DNA from 4 places in the Erythrobacter sp. S43 genome. Region 1 is predicted to be linked to each of the others. Evidence: predicted binding sites of a transcription regulator. Region 1 holds the regulator's gene; each other region holds the start of a gene.
The links. Region 1 encodes LexA, which represses DNA repair genes until DNA is damaged. Its sites were predicted from a motif close to GTTCCNCNCTTGTTCT; they were not measured.
Positions count from the first base shown of each region.

Region 2: AC0V6K_RS00820 (ATP-dependent helicase) is a predicted target of LexA. The motif match lies at 4,312-4,327, and genes of this name have one in related genera.
Region 3: recA (recombinase RecA) is a predicted target of LexA. The motif match lies at 1,759-1,774, and genes of this name have one in related genera.
Region 4: AC0V6K_RS13280 (ImuA family protein) is a predicted target of LexA. The motif match lies at 3,750-3,765, and genes of this name have one in related genera.

Region 1 covers NZ_CP200285.1:2,927,328-2,933,431, reverse strand. Annotated here, with positions in the region: gene AC0V6K_RS14490 (ComEC/Rec2 family competence protein) at 1-1,575, shown strand, start outside; gene lexA (transcriptional repressor LexA) at 1,600-2,286, opposite strand; gene AC0V6K_RS14480 (molybdopterin molybdotransferase MoeA) at 2,503-3,699, opposite strand; gene moaC (cyclic pyranopterin monophosphate synthase MoaC) at 3,696-4,169, opposite strand; gene trpC (indole-3-glycerol phosphate synthase TrpC) at 4,166-4,966, opposite strand; gene trpD (anthranilate phosphoribosyltransferase) at 4,963-5,955, opposite strand; gene AC0V6K_RS14460 (anthranilate synthase component II) at 5,952-6,104, opposite strand, start outside.
Region 2 covers NZ_CP200285.1:157,792-163,895, reverse strand. Annotated here, with positions in the region: gene AC0V6K_RS00830 (DEAD/DEAH box helicase) at 1-1,323, shown strand, start outside; gene trhA (PAQR family membrane homeostasis protein TrhA) at 1,350-1,982, shown strand; gene AC0V6K_RS00820 (ATP-dependent helicase) at 1,986-4,301, opposite strand; gene AC0V6K_RS00815 (hypothetical protein) at 4,568-4,930, shown strand; partial or broken gene rsmD (16S rRNA (guanine(966)-N(2))-methyltransferase RsmD) at 4,953-5,497, opposite strand; gene AC0V6K_RS00805 (pseudouridine synthase) at 5,494-6,104, opposite strand, start outside.
Region 3 covers NZ_CP200285.1:172,062-178,165, reverse strand. Annotated here, with positions in the region: gene AC0V6K_RS00890 (DUF4139 domain-containing protein) at 1-70, shown strand, start outside; gene AC0V6K_RS00885 (DUF4139 domain-containing protein) at 88-1,635, shown strand; gene recA (recombinase RecA) at 1,862-2,917, shown strand; partial or broken gene alaS (alanine--tRNA ligase) at 3,115-5,768, shown strand; gene AC0V6K_RS00870 (cation:proton antiporter domain-containing protein) at 5,779-6,104, opposite strand, start outside.
Region 4 covers NZ_CP200285.1:2,684,694-2,690,797, reverse strand. Annotated here, with positions in the region: gene AC0V6K_RS13295 (putative DNA modification/repair radical SAM protein) at 1-839, opposite strand, end outside; gene AC0V6K_RS13290 (PilZ domain-containing protein) at 930-1,283, opposite strand; gene AC0V6K_RS13285 (DUF6504 family protein) at 1,356-2,936, opposite strand; gene AC0V6K_RS13280 (ImuA family protein) at 2,878-3,714, opposite strand; gene AC0V6K_RS13275 (sodium-dependent transporter) at 3,821-5,221, opposite strand; gene panB (3-methyl-2-oxobutanoate hydroxymethyltransferase) at 5,350-6,104, shown strand, end outside.

The sequences.
Region 1 (6,104 bases):
GGCTCGTATGATTTCGCCCGTGCAGCGTGGTTCAAGGGTCTGGCCGCAACAGGGAGCGTGCTGGGCAAGGTCGAGTTGATCGAACCTGCCAGCCAAGATGGCACCATAGCCGCCATTCAGAGAGCTCTGTCAGGGCACGTGCGCGAGCGGGTGGACGGATCACCCGGCACCATCGCCGCCGCCTTTGCCAGCGGTGATCGCGGTGCAATTGGTGAGGAAGATGAGGAGGCGATGCGGGATGCAGGTCTGACCCATCTTCTCGCGATCAGCGGGTTGCATGTCAGTGCCGTGATCGCTGCTGCCTATTTTGTCGCGCTCAAGCTGCTCGCGCTCTTCCCCGCCTTGGTACTGCGTGTCAGGCTGCCGTTGATAGCTGCGTCGGTGGGAGCAATAGCCGGCGTGTCATACACGCTTCTGACCGGCGCTCAGGTGCCGACAGTGCGGGCTTGTGTTGCGGCCATGCTGGTGCTTGTCGCATTGGCCATGGGACGCGATGCGTTGTCCCTGCGGATGGTTGCGGTGGCCGCCGGCGTTGTCATGCTGCTTTGGCCTGAGAGTGTGGTCGGGCCCAGCTTTCAGATGAGCTTTGCCGCGGTGCTCGCGATCGTAGCCTTGCACACGAGTGATCGGGTGAAGGCCTTCCTCGCGCCGCGCGAAGAGCCATGGTCCCGCCATGTTAGCAGGCGGGTGTGGATGCTCTTCATCACCGGCCTGGTGATCGAAATCGCGCTGATGCCGATCGTCTTGTTCCACTTCCATCGAGCGGGTGTTTACGGCGCCGTTGCCAATGTTCTCGCCATTCCATTGGTCACCTTCATATCAATGCCGTTGATCGCGATAGGATTGGTGCTCGATCTGGTCGGGCTCGGCGCGCCAGCTTGGTGGCTGGTCGAGAAGTCACTGCAAATCCTATTGGGTATAGCCCACTTCACATCAAGCCAACCCGGCGCGGTGAAACTGATGCCACAAATGACCTGGACGACCATAGCCCTGTTTATCGCAGGGGGGCTTTGGCTCGCCCTATGGCAGAGGCGCGCGCGGTTGCTTGCTGCCATACCCGTTGCGATTGCTTTGGGCATGTTGTTGAGCACCCCAGTTCCCGATCTCCTAATCGGGAGGGAAGGGCGGCACGTTGGGATAGTGCTTGACGATCCAGACGGATCCGCGCGCCTCGTTTCGCTGCGAGATAGCCGGTCAAGCTATGCGCGAGACAACCTTCTCGAGCTTTCGAGCGTGTCTTCCGAGCCTATCGCTATTTCTGAATGGAGCGGGGCTGACTGCTCACCTCAATTCTGTGTTGTAACGTTGGAGCGAGGAGGCCGTGATTGGACGCTGCTGTTGGCGCGTAACCGTGATCTGGTTGAAGAGATGGCGCTAGCCGCGGCTTGTGAACGCAGTGATATCGTTGTGGCTAACCGCTACCTGCCGCGCTCTTGCAAGCCGAAATGGCTGAAAGCTGATCGCCGTTTGTTAGCTAAAGAAGGTGGCCTAGCGGTCGATTTGGGGTCCGAAACCGTCACCAGTGTCGGCGCGTCGCAGGGAGATCATGGGTGGTGGCGCGGGGAGAGCGACTGACCCCGTATCCCCGCGCTCACGCAATCAGTGGTAACGGCGCAAGAGCCCAGCAAGCTTACCTTGAACCTGCACTTCATCAGGCCCGTAGACCTGCGGATCATAGGAGGCGTTGGCTGGATCAAGCCGAACCAGACCGCCATCCTTGTGGAGGTATTTCAGGGTAGCTTCTTCTCCGCGCACCAGAGCGACGACAATCTCGCCATCGCGCGCGGTTTCGGTGCGTTTCACCAAAGCGAAGTCACCATCAAAGATGCCTGCATCGACCATGGAGTCGCCTGACACTTCGAGCGCGTAGTGGTCGCCCGGGCCAAGCAATGCTGCAGGAACCGGCAACGAGCTCTGTCCTTCAAGCGCTTCGATCGGCGCACCGGCAGCGATTCGGCCATGCAGCGGGATTTCAATCACGTCATTCGCTGGCGCCGGCGCTGTCGTCGGTGGCGTTATCGGAGCAACCACATCATTGGCAGCACGCGTTGCGCGAGGCGCTGGTGTCGCATCTTCGGGCATTTTGATAACTTCAAGTGCCCGCGCACGATTAGCGAGGCGGCGAATGAAGCCGCGTTCTTCTAGTGCAGAGATCAGGCGGTGCACGCCGGATTTACTCTTGAGATCAAGAGCCTCTTTCATCTCTTCAAAACTGGGTGAAATTCCCGACTCCTCCAACCGTTGCTGGATGAAGCGGAGCAATTCGTGCTGCTTTGCTGTCAGCATTGATAACCTCCCTCGGGCGACATGGGATGCAAGGTGTATGACTTTGCACCCCGCCGCACAGGATCACACTTGGCGCGCGCCAAGAGGCACCACTCTCAAGCGAGAATTGGGTGCTTTGCCGCACTGTTTCGCCCGCCGATATGGTGAACGAATGTGGAACAAGTAGGCAACATGATCCGGTGAGTCAAGCGGCTATGGCCCGCAAACCCGCAGAATTCAGCCATTCTGGAGGTTAAACACCTGAACCGGTTTACCAGCCTTCACCGGCGGCGAGTTGGGAGGCCGATCAATAAGGCAGTTGGCTAGTGCCATTGAACGCAAGGCGCTCGAGTCCTGCGAACCAGCAAGCCTGACATTGGCACCATCGCTGATACCACGCAGGAACTCGCGGCGGCCGCCCGTAGCCGGGAGACCCTCTGATGAGATCAGTGTTTGGTGTTTTGGGAAAGGGTCAGGATCACCCATTGATGCGCGTATCAGGGGCAGGGCGAAGAGAAAGCAGGTCACGAAGCTTGAGACTGGATTGCCCGGTAGGCCTAGGATGACTTGCGTGCCCAATTCATCCACGCGCGTAGCGACCAACAACGGTTTACCCGGCTTGATAGCGACCTTCCAAAAGTCGATTTTTGCACCCCAGTCCTCCAGCGCCGTCTGGATCAGATCATGGTCACCGACTGACGCCCCGCCAGAGGTGATGAGGATGTGATTTTCTGCGGCACTATCGAGAGCGGCTGCCAGAGCGACTTCATCATCAGGCACGGGACCGAGCTGCTCAACACTACCCACATAGGGTGAAACCATTGCGCCTATCATCAACCCATTGCTTGCTGGGATCTGGTGCGGTTCGCAGGGATCGCCGGGTCTTACCAACTCGTCTCCGCTGTCCAGCACGGCCACTGATGGCGGTTCGACCTCTGATAGGGAATGCTGCCCCGATGAAGCTGCAAGCGCGAGGACGGCAGGTGTGACCCGAATTCCTTTGCGAAGCACGGTGTCACCAAATCCGAAGTCAAAACCCATTGCGCGGACATGGCTGCCGGGACCGGGCATAACCTGAGCTGCAACGGTGTCTCCATTGACCGTTGCGTTCTCCTGGATAAGCACGCGGTCAGCACCTTGAGGCATGTGTGCCCCGGTAGAGATGCGCACACACTCGCCAGCTTGGAGTGCCCCTTCATAAGGAGAACCAGCGCGGCTTTCTCCCACTCGTTTCCACGGGCCGTGTTCACCCGCAAGGGCATAGCCATCCATAGCGGACAGGTCGGCGGGCGGTTGAGTGCGCCGGGCTACAACATCTTCAGCTAGGTAACGCGGCGGCGCGTTTGGCATCAAGCCAATGCTTGCCGAATGCCTCTTCGGCGCCAGCGCCAGCAGCCGTTCCCAAGCTTCCTCAAGAGTGAGCATTGCGCTCATTCAGCCGCTTTCCAGTGTCCCGACTTGCCTCCGCGCTTTTCGATCAAGCGAACAGCATCGATGACCATGCCTTTATCGATAGCTTTGGCCATATCATAGATGGTCAGCAGCGCTGTGGAGACTCCCACCATTGCCTCCATCTCAACCCCGGTTTTGCCAGTCAGCGAAGCGGTTGCTGTGGCGCGCACGGCATCCTCTTCGAACGCAAACTCAACATTCACGGCATCGAGCGCGAGCGGGTGGCAAAGCGGGATCAACTCACCGGTCTTTTTGGCGGCCATGATCCCGGCGATACGGGCGGTGCCAAGAACATCGCCTTTGGGTGCATCTCCGTCTCTGATAGCGGCAAGTGCTTCGGGCGACATCCGTATCCGGCCCGATGCAATGGCTACACGTTCGGTGGCCGCTTTACCTCCGACGTTGACCATGCGCGCCGCACCGTCTTCGCCGATATGTGTAAGGTCGCTCATGCAGCAGAATGTGCGCCAAGCAGCTCTTGTGTGGCAAGGGTTATGTCATCGCTGCGCATAAGACTTTCGCCAACGAGGAATGTGCGCACGCCCGACCTTGCCAGCCGCTCGCAATCATCGTTCGAGGCGATGCCGCTTTCGCCGACCAGCAATGCCCCCTCTGGGGCGAGTGGGGCGAGCCGTTCGGTAGTTGTGAGCGAAGTGGTGAAGGTCTTCAGATCGCGGTTATTCACCCCGAGCAGGCGGGACTTAAGATGCTTGGCCGCGCGTTCGAGCTCTTGCTCGTCATGGACTTCGATCAAGACATCCATGCCATGTTCAGCGGCCGCCGTTTCTATCTCGACCATTGCCGAATCCTCGAGCGCGGCAACAATGATCAAGATCGCATCCGCCCCGATGGCGCGCGCCTCCAGGCACTGCCACGGATCGACCATAAAGTCTTTGCGCAGCACTGGTAGGTCACAGGCATTGCGCGCGGCGATGAGGTATTCCTCATGCCCTTGGAAGTATGACGCATCGGTCAGGACTGATAAACACGTTGCTCCACCAGCCTGATAATCACGGGCATGATCTGCAGGACGGAAGTCTTCTCTAATCAGGCCCTTAGAGGGGCTAGCCTTCTTAATCTCCGCGATCAGACCAAAGGCGGTCTCTGATGCAGCGCGCAATGCCGTTTCAAAGCCGCGGGGAGCGGACTGTTCGCGTGCCATGGCGCGCAGATCACCAGTTGAGACCTTCTGCTTGCGTGTATCAACCTCGTCGCGCTTGGTAGCGCAGATTTCTTCGAGCTTGTTCATTGTGCCAGCGCAATCCAGTCCGCGAGGAGTTTACCAGCCTTGCCGCTGTCGAGTGCCTCTGCGGCAAGCGAAGCGCCTTCACCCCAATCATCAGTCTTGCCCGACACTACCAGAGTTGCTGCAGCATTGAATATGACCGCGTCACGGTACGCGCCCGGGGTACCTTCAAGTAGAGCCTTCAGAGCCTTCGCATTGTGATCCGCTTCACCGCCACGAATGGCTTCAACCGGCGCATGCTCTAATCCAATCTGTGACGCGTCGACCCGTCGCATCGCAAAATCGTTGCCGTCTACATCGGCAAGCTCGTTCCCGCCGGCGAGACTAAGCTCGTCAAGGCCCTCATCACCCGAAACAATAAACGTACGCTCTGTGCCGAGCCGCGCTTTGGCATCGGCATAGATCGGGACATAACCCGGGCGGGCGATCCCGATAAGCTGACGCTTGACCCCAGCAGGGTTCGACAATGGCCCCATCAGATTGAAGATCGTCCGCTTGCCCAGCTTTTGGCGAATGGGCTGAATACGGCCCATTGCGGGGTGGTGGTTCTTTGCGAAGAGAAAACAGATCCCGATTTCCGCCAGCGTCTTTTCGGCCGTACGTCCAGCTGCGTCCATATCGAGACCGAGGGCTTCAAGGGTGTCCGCCGCGCCCGATTTTGAGGAGGCGGCGCGGTTCCCGTGTTTGGCGACCGGAACTCCGCACGCTGCGACGACAAGACTTACGGCAGTCGAGACGTTGAGCGTGTGATGGCCATCACCGCCAGTGCCGCAGCAGTCGATGGCGTTGTCTGGGGCTTCTATCGGGATTAACCGGGCACGAAGCGCACGCGCTGCGCCTGCAATTTCTTCGGCGGTCTCACTGCGCTCCGTCATCGCCAGCAGGAAGCGCGCGATTTCTTCTTCGCTCGCTTCGCCATCAAGTATCCAGCCGAACACCTCTTCGGCTTCGGTTTCACTCATGTGAGGGACGGCGAGGGGGAGTGTCTTCATGGTTTCACTCGTTCGGGCAGCTGCGCTTCGATGCCGCAGATGTTTAGGAAATTGGCAAGCAGCGCGTGACCGTATTCAGTTGCGATGCTTTCAGGGTGAAATTGGACGCCGTGGATGGGCAGTTCTGTATGACGGAAGCCCTGCACATG
Region 2 (6,104 bases), 2.8 Mb from region 1:
GTCGATGATGCTGGCTACACCGAGCCCACTGCCATCCAGGCGGAGGCAATTCCTGCTGTCCTGATGATGAAGGATCTGATCGGGATCGCGCAGACCGGCACGGGCAAAACCGCAAGTTTTGTTTTGCCGATGATCGATGTGATGGCTGCAGGCCGCCGCCGAGCGCTGATGCCGCGTTCGCTGATCCTAGAGCCGACCCGCGAACTTGCGGCGCAGGTTGCCGAGAACTTTGAGAAGTACGGCAAGAACCATGATCTCAAAATGGCGCTGCTAATCGGCGGCGTGCAGATGGGAGACCAACTGAAGGCTCTCGACGAGGGTGTCGATGTCCTGATCGCAACCCCGGGTCGTCTGATGGACCTCTTTGAGCGGGGCAAGATCCTGCTTTCAGGCTGCGAATTGCTCGTGATCGATGAAGCGGACCGGATGCTCGACATGGGCTTCATCCCAGACATCGAGTTCATCTGCGACAAGCTGCCTGAAACGCGCCAAACCATGCTGTTTTCAGCGACAATGCCCGCTCCGATCGAGAAGCTGGCGAAAAAGTTCCTGAGCAATCCCAAGCGAATCGAAACGGCGCGTGCCGCCACCACAAACAAGGATATCACTGCGTTTAAGGTGCCTGTGCAATCGCGCCAGAAGCGCGAAACGCTGCGTTGGTTGCTTCAGAACGACCATGTCGAGACCGCGATTATCTTCGCTAACAAGAAGACTACGGTTCGAGAGCTCAACAAGAGCCTGCAGCGTCACGGTTTTGCCAGCGGCGAAATCCATGGCGATATGGATCAGAACTCGCGCCTTAAAGAGCTCGATCGGTTCAAGTCCGGCGATGTGAACATCCTTGTGGCTTCCGACGTTGCGGCTCGCGGGCTCGACATCAAGGGCGTCTCCCACGTCTTCAACTTTGATACGCCGTGGCATCCCGATGACTACGTCCACCGCATTGGCCGCACGGGCCGGGCAGGGGCCAAGGGGCGCGCTTTCACCTTTGTCGCCAAGGAAGATGCCGAAGCCATCGCCAACGTTGAGAAGCTGACCGGCAGTGCGATCAAGGTGTTTGGCAAGGAAGACGTTCGTGTCGAACTGGCCGCAGCGAGCGAAGAGGCCAAGGAAGAAAAGCCCAAGCGTACTCGCAGCCGAAACAAGCGCGAAGACGAAGGTGGCGAGACACCCAAGAAGCCCCGTCGTGAGAAGTCGTCTTCTGATGAAAAGCCTGCCCGCAAGGGGCGGAGCCGCAAGCGTGATGAAGACGATGAACCTGTGCCTGTAGGCGAATGGAATGGGCCAAAGCCTGGCTTTCTGGGCGTCGGCTTCAAGGACTGACGTTCACCACGCTGCCTTGAGAGACAATGTTTCCCAGCAAAACTGCACCTGAGAGATGGGCTGACGGACTGATCCATGCGGTCAGTCTGGTTGGTTTTGCGATCGTCAGCGCGTTCTTGCTTAACATGGCCGCGATGCGCGACGAACCTTGGGTCTTAAGCGCAACGATCATCTATGTGCTCGCCGCCTTTGCCTCGGTCGGCATTTCCTTCGCGTATCATTTGCTACCACGCCATGATCTGAGGCCAGTACTTCGCCGCTGGGACCATGCCGCGATTTACATCGTGATTGCCGGGACATTCAGTCCGCTGCTGGTCTTGTCAGACACGCGTAGTGCGTGGGTGCTGCTGACGATTATCTGGATTTGCGCACTGGTCGGCTTCGCCTTCAAAATCTTTGCGCCTCAGATCGACTCGCGCTGGTCGCTGGTGTCTTACCTTGGGCTGGGGTGGTTTGGCCTCGCTGCGCTGCCTGATTTCTGGACGCAACTCCCCAAGGGAACCAGCTACGCCTTGCTCGCGGGTGGAGTGCTCTATTCTATAGGAACGTGGTACTATCGCCAGAAAGAAAGACGGTATCGCTATCCCATCTGGCACGCATGGGGCACGCTGGGCGCGACGTCGTTCTTGACCGGAATTTGGGTTGCTTTGGCGGGGTAGGGACTAGCCCACCACGGTCACAAAGCTGTCAATCACGCGTTTTTCGCCCGCTTCTTCGAACTGGATGGTCAGCTTGTTGCCTTCCTGATCAATCACGCAGCCGGTGCCGAACTTGGCGTGGGTGACCATAGCGCCGATAGCGATGTCGCTGCGGGGCTTAGCGGCGAAGCTCGCGGCGCTGCGGCCCGGTTCTGCCAAGCGCGTCTGCTTGGTTTCGTACCCTGACGTCAGTGCGCGCCGCCATCCGGGACCACGCGCTTGCGAGCGATCGGGACGGCTCTTGGCGACATGGGCGAAGGGGTCTTCGCTCTCGCTCCAATTGGCCTGCCATAGGGATGCCCCGCCGGTAAGCGTTGTTTCCTGTTCGATATGTTCTTCTGGTAGCTCTTCGATAAAGCGCGATGGGATCGAGCTGGTCCACTGGCCATAGATGCGACGATTGGCGGCGTGGTAGATCATGCAGCGGCGGCGCGCTCGGGTGATGGCGACATAGGCGAGGCGGCGTTCTTCTTCGAGGCTCGCAAGTCCGCCTTCGTCCATCGCGCGCTGGCTGGGGAACACGCCTTCTTCCCACCCGACGCAGAAGACATGATCGAATTCGAGGCCTTTGGCCGCGTGGATCGTCATAATCGTGACGGTCTCTTCTTCGTCACCACGATCATTGTCCATGACGAGAGAAACATGTTCGAGGAAGTCGCCGAGTGTTTCATATTCCTCCATCGCGCGAGCCAGTTCGGAGAGGTTTTCCGCGCGGCCAGCGCTTTCGGGAGAGCGATCTGCCGAAAGCATGTCGTTGTAGCCGCTTTCATCAAGAACAAGGCGCAGCAGATCAGCAGGAGTGAGATTCTCCGCCGCTTCGCGCCATGCGAGGAACTGCCGCATCAAACCACCGATTGTGTTGGCGGCACGCTTGGGAAGTTCGTCGCTGTCGGCCAGTTCCAGCGATGCAGCGGCGAGGGGAAGCCCGACGCGCCGCGCATGCTGATGCATTTTCTCCAGTGTTTTCGCACCAAGCCCACGTTTGGGCTGATTGTAGATGCGCTCGAACGCCAGATCGTCTTGCGGCTGTGCAATCACTCTCAGATAGGCGAGGGCATCGCGGATTTCGGCGCGTTCGTAGAAGCGGAAACCGCCAATGATCCGATAGTTCACGCCGATCTGGATGAAGCGGTCTTCAAATTCGCGCGTCTGGTATTGAGCGCGCACGAGGATTGCGACCTGATCCAAAGGTGCGCCTTCGCCTTCGAGACGTTCGATTCCTTCGCCTACGCGGCGCGCTTCTTCTGGAGCGTCCCATACGCCGACAACTTTGACTTTGTCGCCGCCGTTGGCCTCGGTCCAAAGCGTCTTCTCGTGTCGCTGAGAATTGGCGCGGATCAGGCCCGACGCTGCGCCAAGGATATGCGGGGTGGAGCGGTAATTTTGTTCCAGCCTGATCACCGCCGCGCCGGGGAAATCCTTTTCAAACCGAAGGATATTGGCGACTTCTGCCCCTCGCCATGAATAGATCGACTGGTCATCATCGCCGACCACGCAGATGTTCTTGTGGGTCTGCGCAAGCAGGCGCAGCCAGAGATACTGCACAGCGTTTGTGTCCTGATACTCGTCGACCAGAACGTACTTCCAGCGTTGCTGATAGTCGGCAAGGACATCGTTATGCTTGCGAAAGATATTCAGGATGTGCAGCATCAGATCGCCGAAATCGCAGGCGTTTAGTGCTTTCAGGCGGTCCTGATAAAGCTGATAGAACTGCTTTCCTTTACCATTGGCGTAGGCTTCGTTCTCGGTCGCATCGAGGTCACCAGGGTTGAGGCCACGGTTTTTCCAACGATCAATTAGGCCGGCGAGCTGGCGAGGGGGCCATCGCTTCTCATCCTCGCCGCTTTCCACGATCAGTTGCTTGAGCAATCGAAGCTGGTCGTCCGTGTCGATAATGGTGTAATTGCTCTCTAGCCCCACCAGCTCGGCATGGCGGCGCAGCATCTTGGCGCAGATCGAGTGGAAAGTACCGAGCCATGGGATGCCTTCGCTGTCGACACCCAAATGCCCTGCGACTCTTTCGCGCATTTCGCGTGCGGCCTTGTTGGTGAAAGTGACGCAGAGGATCTGGCTCGGCCATGCGCGGCGGGTGGCCACCAGATGTGCGAGCCGAGCCGTCAGTGCTGCAGTCTTGCCTGTTCCAGCACCTGCCAGCATCAGCACCGGACCCTCAGTGGTCAGCACCGCCTCGCGCTGCGGCGGATTAAGTCGCGCAGCATAGGCTGGCACCTGGCCTTCCGGCGGGATGGCTGGAGTGTTGGGTCGGGCGGAATCGGTCATATCAAGAATGCGAACAAGTAGAGAACGTTCACGATGGCTGCAAGCCTGCAAGCGGTGCGGAGCAGACAGGTCTCATATCCAGAATTTCGGTTCGCCGCGCCTTTCTTTCGGCTTTCGCCAGTGTGTGTCTTTGGCGCGCTGCGCCGTCCGCAGGAGCCTATACGAGAGCGGCCTGCCTATCCATAAAGGGCGCGTCCAGATGAGGGGAAAACCATTTGGATGGGTCGCGTTCGTACACGCTTGGGAACCACACAAAGGAGAATCCCATGCGTTATAATTTCCCCATAAGAACATCAGCGATGATCGGCGCCTTTGGGCTCGCACTCGTACCAGTTTCTGGCATTGCCGCCCCTATGGTTCAGGAGGAGGCTGCGCCTTCGCCAGATGGATCGGAGCCGACGCCTGACCAGAAAGCGTCCATGGCTCAGTGGCCCGAAGACATGCGGCTGTCGTACTCTACGTGGCCTGAGGACACCAAAGCCTACTACTGGACTCTGAACGAAGCGCGGCAAAAGATGTTCTGGGGGCTCGCAGACCCTGACAAAGTTACCTTGAGCCGCATGACGCCTGAGGATCAGGAAAAGACCTGGACGCGGATTGAAGGCAGAACCGCACCGAAGGCCGAATAGCCCGAGTGACTCCGTAATCGGGCTAAGATGCCGGGCGGAGCAACGTGAGCTTTGCCTTGCCCACACGCCGCTCGGCATCGACTGCCAGTCCGTCGACTTTGACATCCTCTTTCGCGGAGGTTTCAACAGCCATCCACGTTGCGTCTCCAATCCAGCCCAGGCGCAGCAGGCGATCGAGCGCAACGGCGCCTGCTCCGGTCTGATAGGGGGATCCAGCAGCAGAAGATCGTACGGCTCTTGCGCAGCGCGCAGCTGCATAACTGAGCCGTTCTCAATCCTTGAGCGCTTTAGAGCGCCCAATGTCGACAGGTTCGTCTTGATTACATCAACCGCGCTTCGATCCTGCTCGACAAACAGGCAATGCGCGGCACCGCGGGAAAGCGCTTCAATCCCTAATGCACCCGATCCGGCGAACAGATCGGCGACGCGCAGGCCTTCAAACGTGCCCAGCCTGCTTGTGAGCATCGAGAACAGCGTTTCTCGCGTGCGATCGGCGGTGGGGCGGGTGGCATCGCCCTTGGGTGCAGTTAGCTTGCGACCACGCCACTCACCTGAGATGATCCTCATCGCTTGGCCTTTTTCAGACTGCTGACGAACCGGTCGAGATCGCCTTTCCGAATGCGTGCGGCCTGTCCACGCCCCAAATCGCCTAGTAGGAATGGCCCATAGGCTGTGCGGATTAGGCGGTTCACTTTGAGACCGAGATATTCAAGCACTCGGCGCACCTCACGGTTCTTGCCTTCTGTGATTGTCATCTCGATCCAGTTGTTCTTGCCCGAGCCGCCGTGCTCCAAATTGGCGTCAATGGAGCCATAGCGAATGCCGTCAATCTCAACTCCTTCGGCAAGCGCTTCAAGCTGCTCTTGGCGGACATCGCCGAATGCGCGCGCGCGGTAGGTGCGCGGAATGCCTGTGGCTGGCAGCTCCATCTGGCGTTTTAACCCGCCATCATTTGTAAGCAGCAATAGGCCTTCAGTGTTAAGGTCCAACCGACCGATTGGCATTAGGCGCGGAGTATCCTTGGGCAATGCGTTGGTGAGCGCAGCATAGATCGTGGCGCGGCCTGCTGGATCGCGTTCGGCAGTAATCAAGCCGGTGGGTTTGTGAAATGCGTAGAGCTGTGTGGGTTCTGGAGCCGCGACAGGCTTCCCGTCGACGCTGACACCCCTGAGGC
Region 3 (6,104 bases), 2.8 Mb from region 1:
CAAATACACGATCCCCGTGCCCGCAGAAGGCAAAACGGTTATCCGCGTCACCTACGAAACCCGCTACTAATCGGTAGGGGCAGGGTGATGCGGTTTTCCGCCCTCCTTTTGGCCGCCGCGGCGGTCGCGATGACGCCGGGCGTCAGCGCTCAACAGCGCGCTGTGGTGGAGGCCTCTGCGCCTTCTGATCTGTCCGTCACCATCTACCGCGATCCTTATCGTGATCCTGACGTTGAGATGGACACTCGTTTCCCCGGAGGTTTTGCCATGATCAGCGAGACTCGCACAGTCACGCTGCCTGCAGGCCGGTCTACGATCCGTTTTGAGGGCGTGGCTGAAGGAATGGTGGGTGTCACTGCTATTGTGACTGGACTCCCAGGTGGCACAATCGAGAAGAACCGAAACGCCGAATTGCTGTCTCCTGCGGCGCTGGTGAACGGTACACTGGGTAACCGCGTCACGATCACGCGCGCCAATCCGGGTACAGGGCAGTCTGTGTCGGAGCAGGCGACCGTTCGGACCCGCGCTGATGGCGGGCTGGTCCTGCAAACGAGTCAGGGCTTTGAGGCTGTGCGTTGTGCTGGCTTGCCTGAAAAGCTGACCTTCAACCGTGTACCCGATGGCCTGTCGGCCAAACCGATCTACTCTGTCGATACGCGCAGCGAAGCGGGCGGCACTTTCGAAGTGACGCTGACATACATCTCTTCAGGCTTTGATTGGCAGGCCAACTATGTTGGCACCATGGGCCGCAAGGAGCCGGGTGGCGACGAATTCAAGATGCAGATGCTCAGTTGGCTGACATTGCTGAATGACAACGGGCAGAGCTTTGACAACGCCAAGCTTCAGATCATCGCAGGCAAGCTCAATGTTGATAGTGATTTTGAAGATCTGTCCGATCCACCTGTGGCCGAGCCGCTTCGGCTGACTTGCTATCCCATCGGCAACACCAAGAGAGGTTCACCGATCCAGAACCTATTGCCGCCGCCCCCACCTCCACCACCGCCTCCGCCACCAGCCGCGCCGATGGCCGACCAAATGATCACGGTCACGGGGTCGCGACTTGTAAGGGAGGAGCTTGAGATGGCTGCTCCTGTTTCTGTTGTCACAGCGGAGGAAGAAGACCTCGGCGATCTCAAACTATTCCGTGTGCCGGATCGCGTAAATGTTTCGGCCAAGGGACAAAAGCAAGTCGCTTTCCTCAACAAGGATGAAGTCAAGGCTCGCTACCTCTATTTGACCGGGTGCAACGTCAATGATCCTGATATGCCCGGCGAGGATATGAACCCGTCGGGCATCCTTCTCGTTACCAAGAACGAAGAGGAGAGGGGGCTAGGCATTGCTTTGCCGCAGGGTTCGATGACACTTTATGAGCCGACATCAGGCGGCGTGCGTCTTTCAGGTAAGACTGACCTCAAAGACTATGCGCGCGGGCAGGAGGTTGAGCTGGAGCTCGGCCAGAGCTCGCAAGTGCATGCGAACTGCTCCGCATTGCAGCACAAGAGCTATCGCAAGAACCTCGAGAAGAATAAATGGGTGAAAATGTTCGCGGTGCTCAGCAATGCGAGATCCCCATCCGATCAAGGTCCGCGTCCAATTGGGATGGAGCAGCGATTGGGATGTTCGCTTTCCGCGTGAAAAGGTCACCGTGAAGAACGGCTACAAGACGGTCGAACTGGAAGTTCCAGCCAATTCACAGGAAGAATATCGCTGGAAAATACGCACGACAGACCGGAACTAGAGGCTGTCGAGAAAAATTTCGTTCCCTACTTGTTCCATGAGAACAAATCAGATACATACTGTCCCACACAAGGGGCGGTCGATATCTTTTTGTCGACCCTAGGCAAGTGAAGGAGCGCATGCGATGGCTACGAACCTCAAGCTGGTAGAGAAGGAAAATAACGTGGACCGTCAAAAGGCGCTCGACGCGGCACTGGCGCAGATTGATCGCGCATTCGGCAAAGGCTCGGCAATGAAGCTGGGTTCCAAGGAAGCGATGCAGGTTGAATCAATTTCGACCGGATCGCTGGGTCTGGATATTGCTCTGGGTATTGGCGGCCTGCCTAAAGGCCGCGTCATTGAAGTGTATGGTCCGGAAAGCTCGGGCAAGACCACTCTGGCTCTGCATGTCATTGCTGAAGCGCAAAAAGCGGGCGGTACTGCGGCGTTCGTCGATGCCGAGCATGCGCTTGATCCGGTCTATGCCAAGAAACTGGGCGTGGACATTGATGAACTGATCGTCTCTCAGCCGGATACCGGTGAGCAGGCGCTCGAAATTACTGACACTCTCGTACGTTCAAACGCGATTGATGTGTTGGTGGTCGACTCGGTGGCGGCGCTTGTTCCCCGCGCCGAAATCGAAGGTGAGATGGGCGATTCCCACGTCGGTCTCCAAGCGCGGCTTATGTCCCAATCGCTGCGCAAGCTGACCGGGTCGATCAACCGTTCAAAGTGCATGGTGATTTTCATCAACCAGTTGCGCATGAAAATCGGCGTGATGTACGGCAACCCTGAGACGACGACAGGCGGCAACGCGCTCAAGTTCTATGCTTCGGTGCGCCTCGACATTCGCCGCACTGGTCAGATCAAGGACCGTGACGAGGTGATCGGCAACTCGACCCGCGTGAAAGTGGTGAAGAACAAGGTGGCGCCGCCATTCAAACAAGTCGAATTCGACATCATGTATGGTGAGGGCATTTCCAAGAAGGGCGAGATACTCGATCTTGGCGTGAAGGCTGGCCTCGTAGAGAAATCGGGCAGCTGGTACTCTTACGACAGTGTGCGCATTGGACAGGGGCGTGAGAACTCCAAGACTTACCTTATGGAAAATCCGGAAGTTTGCGACCGGTTGGAAGCCGCTATTCGCGGTAAAACCGACGAGGTTGCCGAGGAAATGATGACGGGCCCGGACGCGGACTGACCCATCATATCCTCAAGCGGGTCCGTTCACGGATAAGGCGAGCTGCGCTCCCGCCCGAGAGACCGGAAAACCGGCACACGCCATCCCCGTTGGCGGTGCCGGTTTTTCTGTTTTCTAGCGAACCATTCCAACGAATATGTCGGCTGTGGTCACGCTATATCTTGTCGGCTCGCGCCCTATTGCCTAACTGCCCAATCATGACGTCTACCAATGATCTTCGCCGGTCGTTCCTCGACTACTTTGCAAGTGCCGAGCACCAAGCTGTGCCTAGCGCGCCGCTGGTGCCATATAACGACCCGACGCTGATGTTCGTGAATGCGGGCATGGTCCCGTTCAAGAACGTTTTCACCGGCTTGGAGACACCACCAGCTCGGCGCGCGACCTCGTCACAGAAATGTGTGCGAGCAGGGGGCAAGCACAACGATCTCGACAATGTCGGATACACCGCGCGCCACCACACCTTCTTCGAAATGCTCGGCAACTTCTCGTTCGGCGACTACTTCAAAGAAGAGGCGATCCTGCATGCCTGGACGCTGCTAACGAAAGAGTGGGGTATCGCGCCTGATAAGCTGACGGCGACTGTCTACCACACAGATGATGAGGCGTTTGACCTTTGGCGCAAGATTTCGGGTCTCCCTGAAGAACGCATCATCCGTATTTCAACCAACGACAATTTCTGGTCGATGGGAGACACTGGTCCGTGTGGTCCGTGTTCCGAGATTTTCTACGACCATGGCGATCAAATTGCTGGAGGGCCTCCGGGAAGTCCCGACGAGGATGGTGATCGCTTCGTCGAGATCTGGAACCTCGTTTTCATGCAGTATGATCAGGGAGCGGACGGTGAGCGAAAGGACTTGCCCAAGCCATCGATCGACACAGGTATGGGGCTCGAGCGGATCGCAGCTGTGCTCCAAGGAGTGCACGACAACTACGACACCGATACCTTCAAATCGCTGATCGCTGCGTCGGAGAACCTGACAAACGTTTCTGCTGACGGCGAACATGCTGCGAGTCACCGAGTGATCGCCGATCACCTGCGCTCCACCAGTTTCCTGATGGCCGATGGCGTGCTGCCGTCAAACGAAGGTCGTGGATACGTTCTCCGACGCATCATGCGTCGCGCAATGCGTCACGCACACCTGCTCGGGGCAGGAGAGCCGCTGATGCATCGACTGGTTGGCAACCTCGTCACTGAAATGGGCCAGGCTTACCCTGAGCTTGTTCGAGGTCAGGCGCTGATTGAAGAGGTGCTGCTGCGCGAGGAGACGCAATTCCGCAAGACTCTGGATAAGGGCTTGAAGCTGCTCGACGAAGCGACCGGCGATATGAACGAAGGCGGTGAGCTTGACGGCGAAACGGCTTTCAAACTCTACGATACATATGGCTTCCCATACGATTTGACCGAGGATGCGCTGCGTGCGCGCGGCATCGGCGTAGACCGTGACGGCTTTGATTCCGCCATGGAACGCCAGAAGGCTGCCGCCCGCGCCGCGTGGAAGGGCTCTGGTGAAGCTGCATCGGGCGAGGTGTGGTTCGACATTGCCGAACGCGAAGGCGCCAGCGAGTTTACGGGCTATGCCTCAACCTCGGGTGAGGGCGCAGTGGTTGCCATCGTGAATGGTGGCACGGAGGTGCAAAGCGCCAGCGCGGGTGATGAAGTCGTTATCCTGACCAACCAGACACCGTTTTATGGTGAAAGTGGCGGTCAGACTGGCGATACCGGTTCGATCAGCACGCCAAACGGGCTTTCGGCAGAGGTATCTGACACATCCAAGCCGCTTGGTCGTTTGCACGCGCATCATGCGATAATCAGCGCAGGTGAAATTGCGGTGGGCGATACCGTCCACCTTGATGTCGACGCGAGCCGCCGGACAAAAATACGATCCAACCACTCGGCGACACACCTGGTCCACGCGGCGCTTCGCAACCGTCTCGGCGGTCATGTGACGCAAAAGGGATCGCTTGTTGCCGAAGACCGCTTGCGCTTTGATTTCTCACAGCCCGGTCCACTTACGGCTGAAGATGTCGCTGCAATCGAGGCAGAGGTTAACGCTGAGATCCTCGCCAACGAGCCTGTCGAAACGCGGCTGATGAGCCCAGACGATGCAGTTGAAGCCGGAGCGCTCGCCTTGTTTGGCGAGAAGTACGGCGATGAAGTCCGCGTGCTTTCAATGGGCCGCAAAGGCGAAAACGCGCGCAATTACTCGGTTGAGTTGTGTGGTGGCACCCACGTTGAGGCGACGGGTGATATCGGTCTGTTCCGTATCATCTCGGAAAGCGCAGTGTCATCGGGTGTCCGCCGGATTGAGGCGCTGACGGGTGAGGCCGCACGCGAATGGCTGGTGGGCCGCGAGGAAGCCTTGAAGGCCGCGGCTGGAGCCATCCGCGCCACGCCCGAGGAAGTGCCGGGCCGCATTGCTGCATTGCTCGATGAGCGCAAGCGGCTCGAGAAAGAGCTAGCCGAAGCGCAAAAGGCGCTCGCCCTTGGTGGTGGCACTGGTAGCGATGCGAGTGGCGGCGATGAAGAGGTCGGGGGGTCAAATTCTCCGGTCAGGTGATCGAAGGGCTCAATCCCAAGGAGCTTCGTCCACTGCTGGATGAAGCCAAGACCCGCCTTGGTTCAGGTATTGCGGCTATTGTCGCTGTGAATGACGGCAAGGCCAGCATTGCAGCGGCGGTCACACAGGATTTGACTGATCGGTTTAGTTCAGTCGATCTAGTTCGTGCCGGTGTGGAAGCGCTTGGCGGGAAGGGCGGCGGTGGCCGTCCTGATATGGCGCAAGGCGGCGGACCGGACGGGACCAAAGGCGATGACGCAATTGCTGCGGTGAAAGCGGTGCTGGCAGGGTAAATGCTGCGGACTAGGCTTCGGACGTCGAAGTTCGGAGCTTAGGCTTCTGGTCCAGCCCCCCATCGCGCTCAAGCCGCTCGCGATATTCGTCCCGCTTCTCGTGGATCGAAGCGATCACTGGGCCCATAGCGACACCGATATCAACCAAGACGGCTTCAGAAAGTTGCAGTGAGCTTTCGAGATTTTCCGGCACAGCATGGCTGGCACCTGCGCGATAGAGAGATGCTGCATGATCCGTGTCGCGGGCGCGTGAGACGATTAGCAATTCGGGATGCTCATTGCGTAGCTTTGAAACCAGTCGCTGTGCCAAGATGGGTTCGTCCATGGTCAGGACTA
Region 4 (6,104 bases), 240 kb from region 1:
TCGCGCATCAGCGGCGGACGCTTCAAAGGCAGCACCGCGCTCGCATCGGGGATCGGTGAGAACGCACTGTAATAGACGCGGCGTAGGCCAAAACTGCCGTAAAGCTTGCTCGCCTTGGTCACGATGTCGGCATCGCTCGCATTGTCCGCGCCGACGATCATCTGCGTCGACTGTCCCGCAGGCGCAAAGCGTGGCGCGTGTTTGAAGCGCTTGCGCTCGTCCTTAGCTTGAATGATGCGCGATTTGGTCTTGGCCAGCGCACCCTCAATCTGCCCCTCATCCTTATCCGGTGCGAGCTTGGTCAGCCCGGCACGCGTCGGCAGCTCAACATTGATCGACACGCGGTCGGCATACAGACCGGCCTGATGGATCAGCTCGGGGTCAGCCTCGGGAATAGTCTTAAGGTGGATGTAGCCGCGAAAGTCATGCTCTTCGCGCAGGATACGCGCGCATTCGACCAGCTGCTCCATCGTGTGGTTCGAGCTTTTGATGATGCCCGAGGAAAGGAACAGTCCCTCGATATAATTGCGCTTGTAGAAACTGAGCGTGAGGTCGGCGACCTCCTGCGGGGTGAAACGCGCGCGGCGCACATTCGAGCTTTTGCGGTTGATGCAGTAGTGGCAATCGAAAATGCAGTGGTTGGTCAGCAGAATTTTGAGCAACGAGATGCAACGGCCATCGGGCGCATAGGCGTGGCAAATACCCATACCTTCGGTCGAGCCGATGCCCTTTCCGCCCAACGAGTTCTTCTTCGCAGTGCCGGAAGACGCGCAGGACGCATCGTATTTCGCCGCATCGGCGAGGATTTCGAGCTTATCTTTGATCGTGTGCTGCGGCATTGGAACATCCTGTGTGTTCCTTATATGTTCCGCGCTTCATGCTTTCAAATGCAAAGGTTGCAAGTCGAATAAGCAGGTTGTGGGAGAACGTCAGACTCTGCGGTTGGAAGATGTGCCGTGCTTTTCGCTAAACGATGTGCCGAGCTTGCTGCCATTCTGTTCGCACAGATAATCGACAACCGCAGGATGCATCTCGCCTTCGAATGAAACGCCAGCATATTCGCCACTGACCCAGGCGATTACTCCCAAAGGCGCATTCACGCAGCCCAGTTTCATAACCACGCGGTCACCGATTGTTCCGAAGCCAGCGCGTGCTTTGATTTTGCATCCGCCTTCGGAAATATCGAGCAGATCAACAAACACCACGCGCGACTGAACGCGGCTCTTAACCAACAGGCTAAGCGGCCGACGCTGAGACGAACGGTTGATGGTCTGCATGTTCATACGGCTGGCATAGCTCGAAGGGGTAAACGAATGATAAGCGCGAGGGCATTTTGTGAAACAAATTGGTTTCTTTCACGCCCAAAGGCCCTCCAGATACCAATCCGGATTGCCGCCGCGGCCATCGCCCGCAATCCCATGACGATAAATCCAGTATCGCCCGCCCTTTTGATCTTCGATCCGATAGTAATCGCGAAGGCGCACCGTTGATCGTGCGCGCCACCATTCCGGCGCAATGCGTTCAGGCCCCTCCACACGCACCACTTCGCGCACATCACCGCGCCACCGGAACCTTTGTGGCAATCCATCAGGCGTAGCGTAAAGCACCGCAATCTTCTCGGGATAATCCATAATTTTCAGAGGCCTGCCGGGCGTTTTCAAGTATCGCCGAGACGATGGCAGCGGCTCAAGCGGCGGCTGCCAACGCTGAGCCCGTTCGGGAAGGTGACTTCCCACAGGAACCGGGCGACGCACCGCGTACGGGCCCAGTCTCACAGTAAGCCGATCAATGCAGGCATTTAACGAAGTCCCATGCTGCTCGGCCGCTTCCTCAATATCGTTCTGGGAAACAGCCAGTGGCTCGGCCCAACTGGCGCGCAGGCGCACCGTTTCAATCCCGAACCCTGCATCAACATCGTCAAGTTTTTGGGTAAACAGACGGGTCATATGTTCCGCCTCGCGCGTCGCCGATGCCAGTTCGAGCCGCCGGACAACGACCTCACCATCCACCCGCCACAGACCCAGTTCAAGCCGCCTTGCGCCCTGCCCTTTGGCTTCAAGCGCGCGCACCATATCGTCCGCCAGATCGGCCAACACCTGATCGAGCAAATCGCGGTGGCGGATCGGTTCAAGCAGGCGCCGCTGCACCATCGGCATTTGCTGCGGGATCACCGGCAGCAACGGCTCCGGCACTTTGCCCAGCAACTGGTCAAGCCGGACAAGCGGATTGGCCGAAGGGGACTTACGGTTGCGGAACCGGCGGTGCAGCGCGTCACGAGCTGCCGCTTCGGTGTGGTCAACGGGACCAGTCGCAATGCCTGCCAGATCACCCAGACGCTTGAGACCAAGGCGGCGGAGGACGGTGAGCACATCCTGGTCCAAACGCAGCGCTGCAACAGGAAGATCAGCGAGCCGTTGCAAGGCGTCGTCCTGCGCCCCCAGAATGGTTCGTGGCGGACCGAAATGCGCCAATGCCCATGCCGCACCTGCGGTAGGAGCGATAGCGGCACGTACCGTCAGCTTACGTGACGCAAAAGCGGTCTCAACGTCCGCAAGCATCCGCTCTTCGCCTCCAAACAGATGCGCAACGGCGGTGACATCGACGAGAATGCCATCAGGCGGATCAAGCGCGCTCCACGGCCCCCAACGCTGTGCCCAAATGCTCAGTTTCTCCAGATAATCGAGATCACCCGCCGGATCGGACGGGGCGACGGCAATGTCAGGACAGATCGTGCGCGCATCGGTCAACATCGTGCCCGGCTGCGCGCCCGCTTCGCGCGCAGCATCGTTGACCGCATCAATGCGCGGCCCATGTGCCGTTTCTGTAATCAGCGCGGTGGGCTCGGCGTCAGCGTCCTCTCCTGCCGCACCCGTTTGATCAGGCCCTAGCGACAGCCGCCAGCGATCGACCGACAGTCGCGCGAGCCAGATGGACATAATCCGCCGTGTTGGCTGCGGCTGGGATTGGGGTCGATACGCCGGGCCGCTCGGCGTGCAAGCGTCCTTTGTCATCACTCAAAATCCATTTTCCAGGAGCATGGCTGCGCGCGCGGAACAGCTCGGCTTTCCATGCGGGCGCTCCGGGGGCATCAATGTTCCAGCGCGGATAGGCAGAAGGCGAAGGCTCCACCCGCCAGCGCATGCGCGCAGAGGACAGATCCGCCTCCGCCTCAAGCCGCACCAGCCACAGCGCTACACCATGCTTCTCCGCCGTCAGGCTTAACCGCCGCGAGGCGGTGAAATCTAGCGCGCGCGGATTGCCGACAATCTCTCCGATCACGCAGGCAAGGTCGCGGCACTTGAGCCCCTCTTCCAAGGCGAATAGCGCATCTTCAGGGGTCTTCGCCTCAACATGGATCAGACGGTCGCGCAGCTCCTGCGGCAGGCCATAGAGATAAGGACGTCCGCCCTGTCTGATCGCTCGCGCATCCTGCACCCACAGCACCTGACGGCGATCCTCCGCCTCGACGAGAGGGTCTTCGTTGAGCAAGTACATACGCAGGGCGTCCATCGCCAAATTCAAGGCAAGTCCTACACCCGCGGCATTGTTGGATTCGGCGAAGATCTCGCTGTGCAGCGGTTGATCCTCCAACCCCGGTCGCCAGCGCGCCTCACGCGCTTTGGACAGAGTCGTCATATCGCCCGCAGACAGGCACGAAGCGGAGATCGCGGATTGCAGCGCCGATGCGCAGGAAGAGGAAGCCGATTTCGTCATAGGAACAATTCCAGAGACTCATGCGAGTCTCGTTTGTTCCTATTATGTTCCACACCTGAAAAGCGATTGCAATCCCTACATGGACAGCAATCGCAATTTCAGGAAATCAGCCGAACAGGCCGAAATACAAAATGACGGTTAGAACCACCGGACAGACATAACGCACCAGAGCGCGCCAAGTCTGGTGCAACACACCATCAAGCCCGTTCTCATCATCAATCAACTTCGCATCCGCGATCCAGCCCACGAAAATGCAGGTCAGGATCGCACCAATGGGCATAAACAGCTTCGCAGTTACGCCATCAAGCGTGTCGAAGAAGTTCGTCTCGGCAAAGATCGGAATGAAGCTGAGCGGATAGAACTCTGCCATATCATTGAACGAGAGCGACGATAGAACGCCCAGAACCGCAGCACCAACACCGACGATGAGGGTCGCTACGGCGCGCTTCATCTTGAACTTCTCAAACATCCAAGCAGTCGGGGCTTCAAGCAACGAAACCGAGCTGGTGAGCGCGGCAAAGAAAACCATCGTGAAGAACGCGAGGCCAATCAGCGATCCAAACGGCATCTGCTGGAACGCCAAAGGAAGCGATTCAAACATCAGCCCAGGGCCTGCATTGGTGGCAAGGCCAGCCGCAAACACGATCGGGAAGATCGCTAGACCCGCAAGCAGCGCCACAGCCGTATCGGCACTGGCAATGATACCCGATGTCTCGCCCAGATTGGTGTTGCGGTTGGCATAGGCGCCGTAGGTCATCATCCCCGCAACGCCCAAAGAGAGCGAGAAGAAGGCCTGTCCGACAGCTGCCAACATCACCTCACCTGTAAGCTTCGAGAAATCGAAGGTGAAGAGATAGGCAACGGCATCGCCGAAGTTACCAGTGAAAGCGCCGTAAATCGTGATCCCGAGGAACAGCAAGAAGAACAAAGGCATCAGGTACACGGCAACCCATTCAATCCCACTCGACACACCGCGTGAGACGAAGAACATGGTGACTGCAAGGAAGCCAAGGTTAAGCCCGATCATCAACTGACCATTGCCAAACAGACCCGGCATGAGAGCCTTAATCTCCTCGGTATCGCGCCCTTCGAACGCGCCGCCCGCAAGGCCGGATTGGAACAAGTCGTTCAGGAAAACACCGATATAATAAACGACCCAGCCGCCTACGACGCAGTAGAAGCTGAGGATCAGGAACGCGGCAAAAACGCCCATAGAAGCGAGCACGCTCCAGCCTTCGGACGCCTTGGAGTCGCGCGCTACGCGGCGCACACTCTCGGGCGCGTTCGCTTGGCCATGGCGACCGATCAGGACTTCGGACAGAAGAACCGGAAGACCGATCAAGAGAACGCAGAAGATGTAGAACAGCACGAACGCGCCGCCGCCATTCTCACCCGCTTCCGCAGGAAAGCGCCACATATTCCCGAGCCCTACGGCTGAGCCTACGGCGGCCAAAATGAATGCAGTGCGTGAAGACCAATTCTCGTGGCCCGAACCAGAAGCTGCCATGAAGTGAAATTTCCCTTGTGTCGCGCAGTCCCCCCGCGCATCCCAATAACGCCTTACTGCAATGAATTTGCCCCCGCGCCAAGGGGCAATGCTTGGCCTTTACCCGGACTGGCGCTAAACGCGCTGGCATGTCGACTACATTCCAGCTTGATACGAGCACTAGCCGTGCGACCCCTACCCCAAAGCCGCGCAAGCGTCTGACCGTTCCGCGTATCCGTGCGCGCAAGAAAGGCGGCGTGACGGAAGAGCCGCTGGTGATGCTCACCGCTTACACCGCACGCCAAGCGCAACTGCTTGATGCGCATTGCGATATCCTGCTGGTCGGGGACTCGCTGGGCCAGGTGATCTACGGGCTGGATTCCACTATCCCTGTCAGCTTGGAGATGATGGCCAATCACGGCGCCGCTGTGGTGCGCGGCTCGTATCACTCGGTCGTGGTGGTCGATATGCCGTTTGGCTCTTACGAAAGTTCACCCGAACAGGCGTTCGAAAGCGCGGCCTATTTGCTCAAGCAAACCGGCGCGGCTGCGGTAAAGCTGGAAGGCGGCGAGGCGATGGCGCCGACCATCGACTTCCTCAATTCACGCGGCATTCCGGTGATGGGCCATATCGGCCTGACGCCGCAAGCGGTCAACGTGCTGGGCGGCTATATGGCGCGCGGCCGCTCGGATGCCGAAGCGGACAAGATCCTCAGCGATGCGGTTGCGCTCGACAAAGCAGGCGCGTTCTCCATCGTGATCGAAGGGGTGGTCGAACCCATCGCCATCGAAGCAACCAAAGCAGTCACCTGCCCAACAATCGGCATTGGTGCGTCAGCACATTGTGATGGTCAGGTACTGGTGACCGAAGACATGCTCGGCATGTTCGAGCGTGTGCCGCGCTT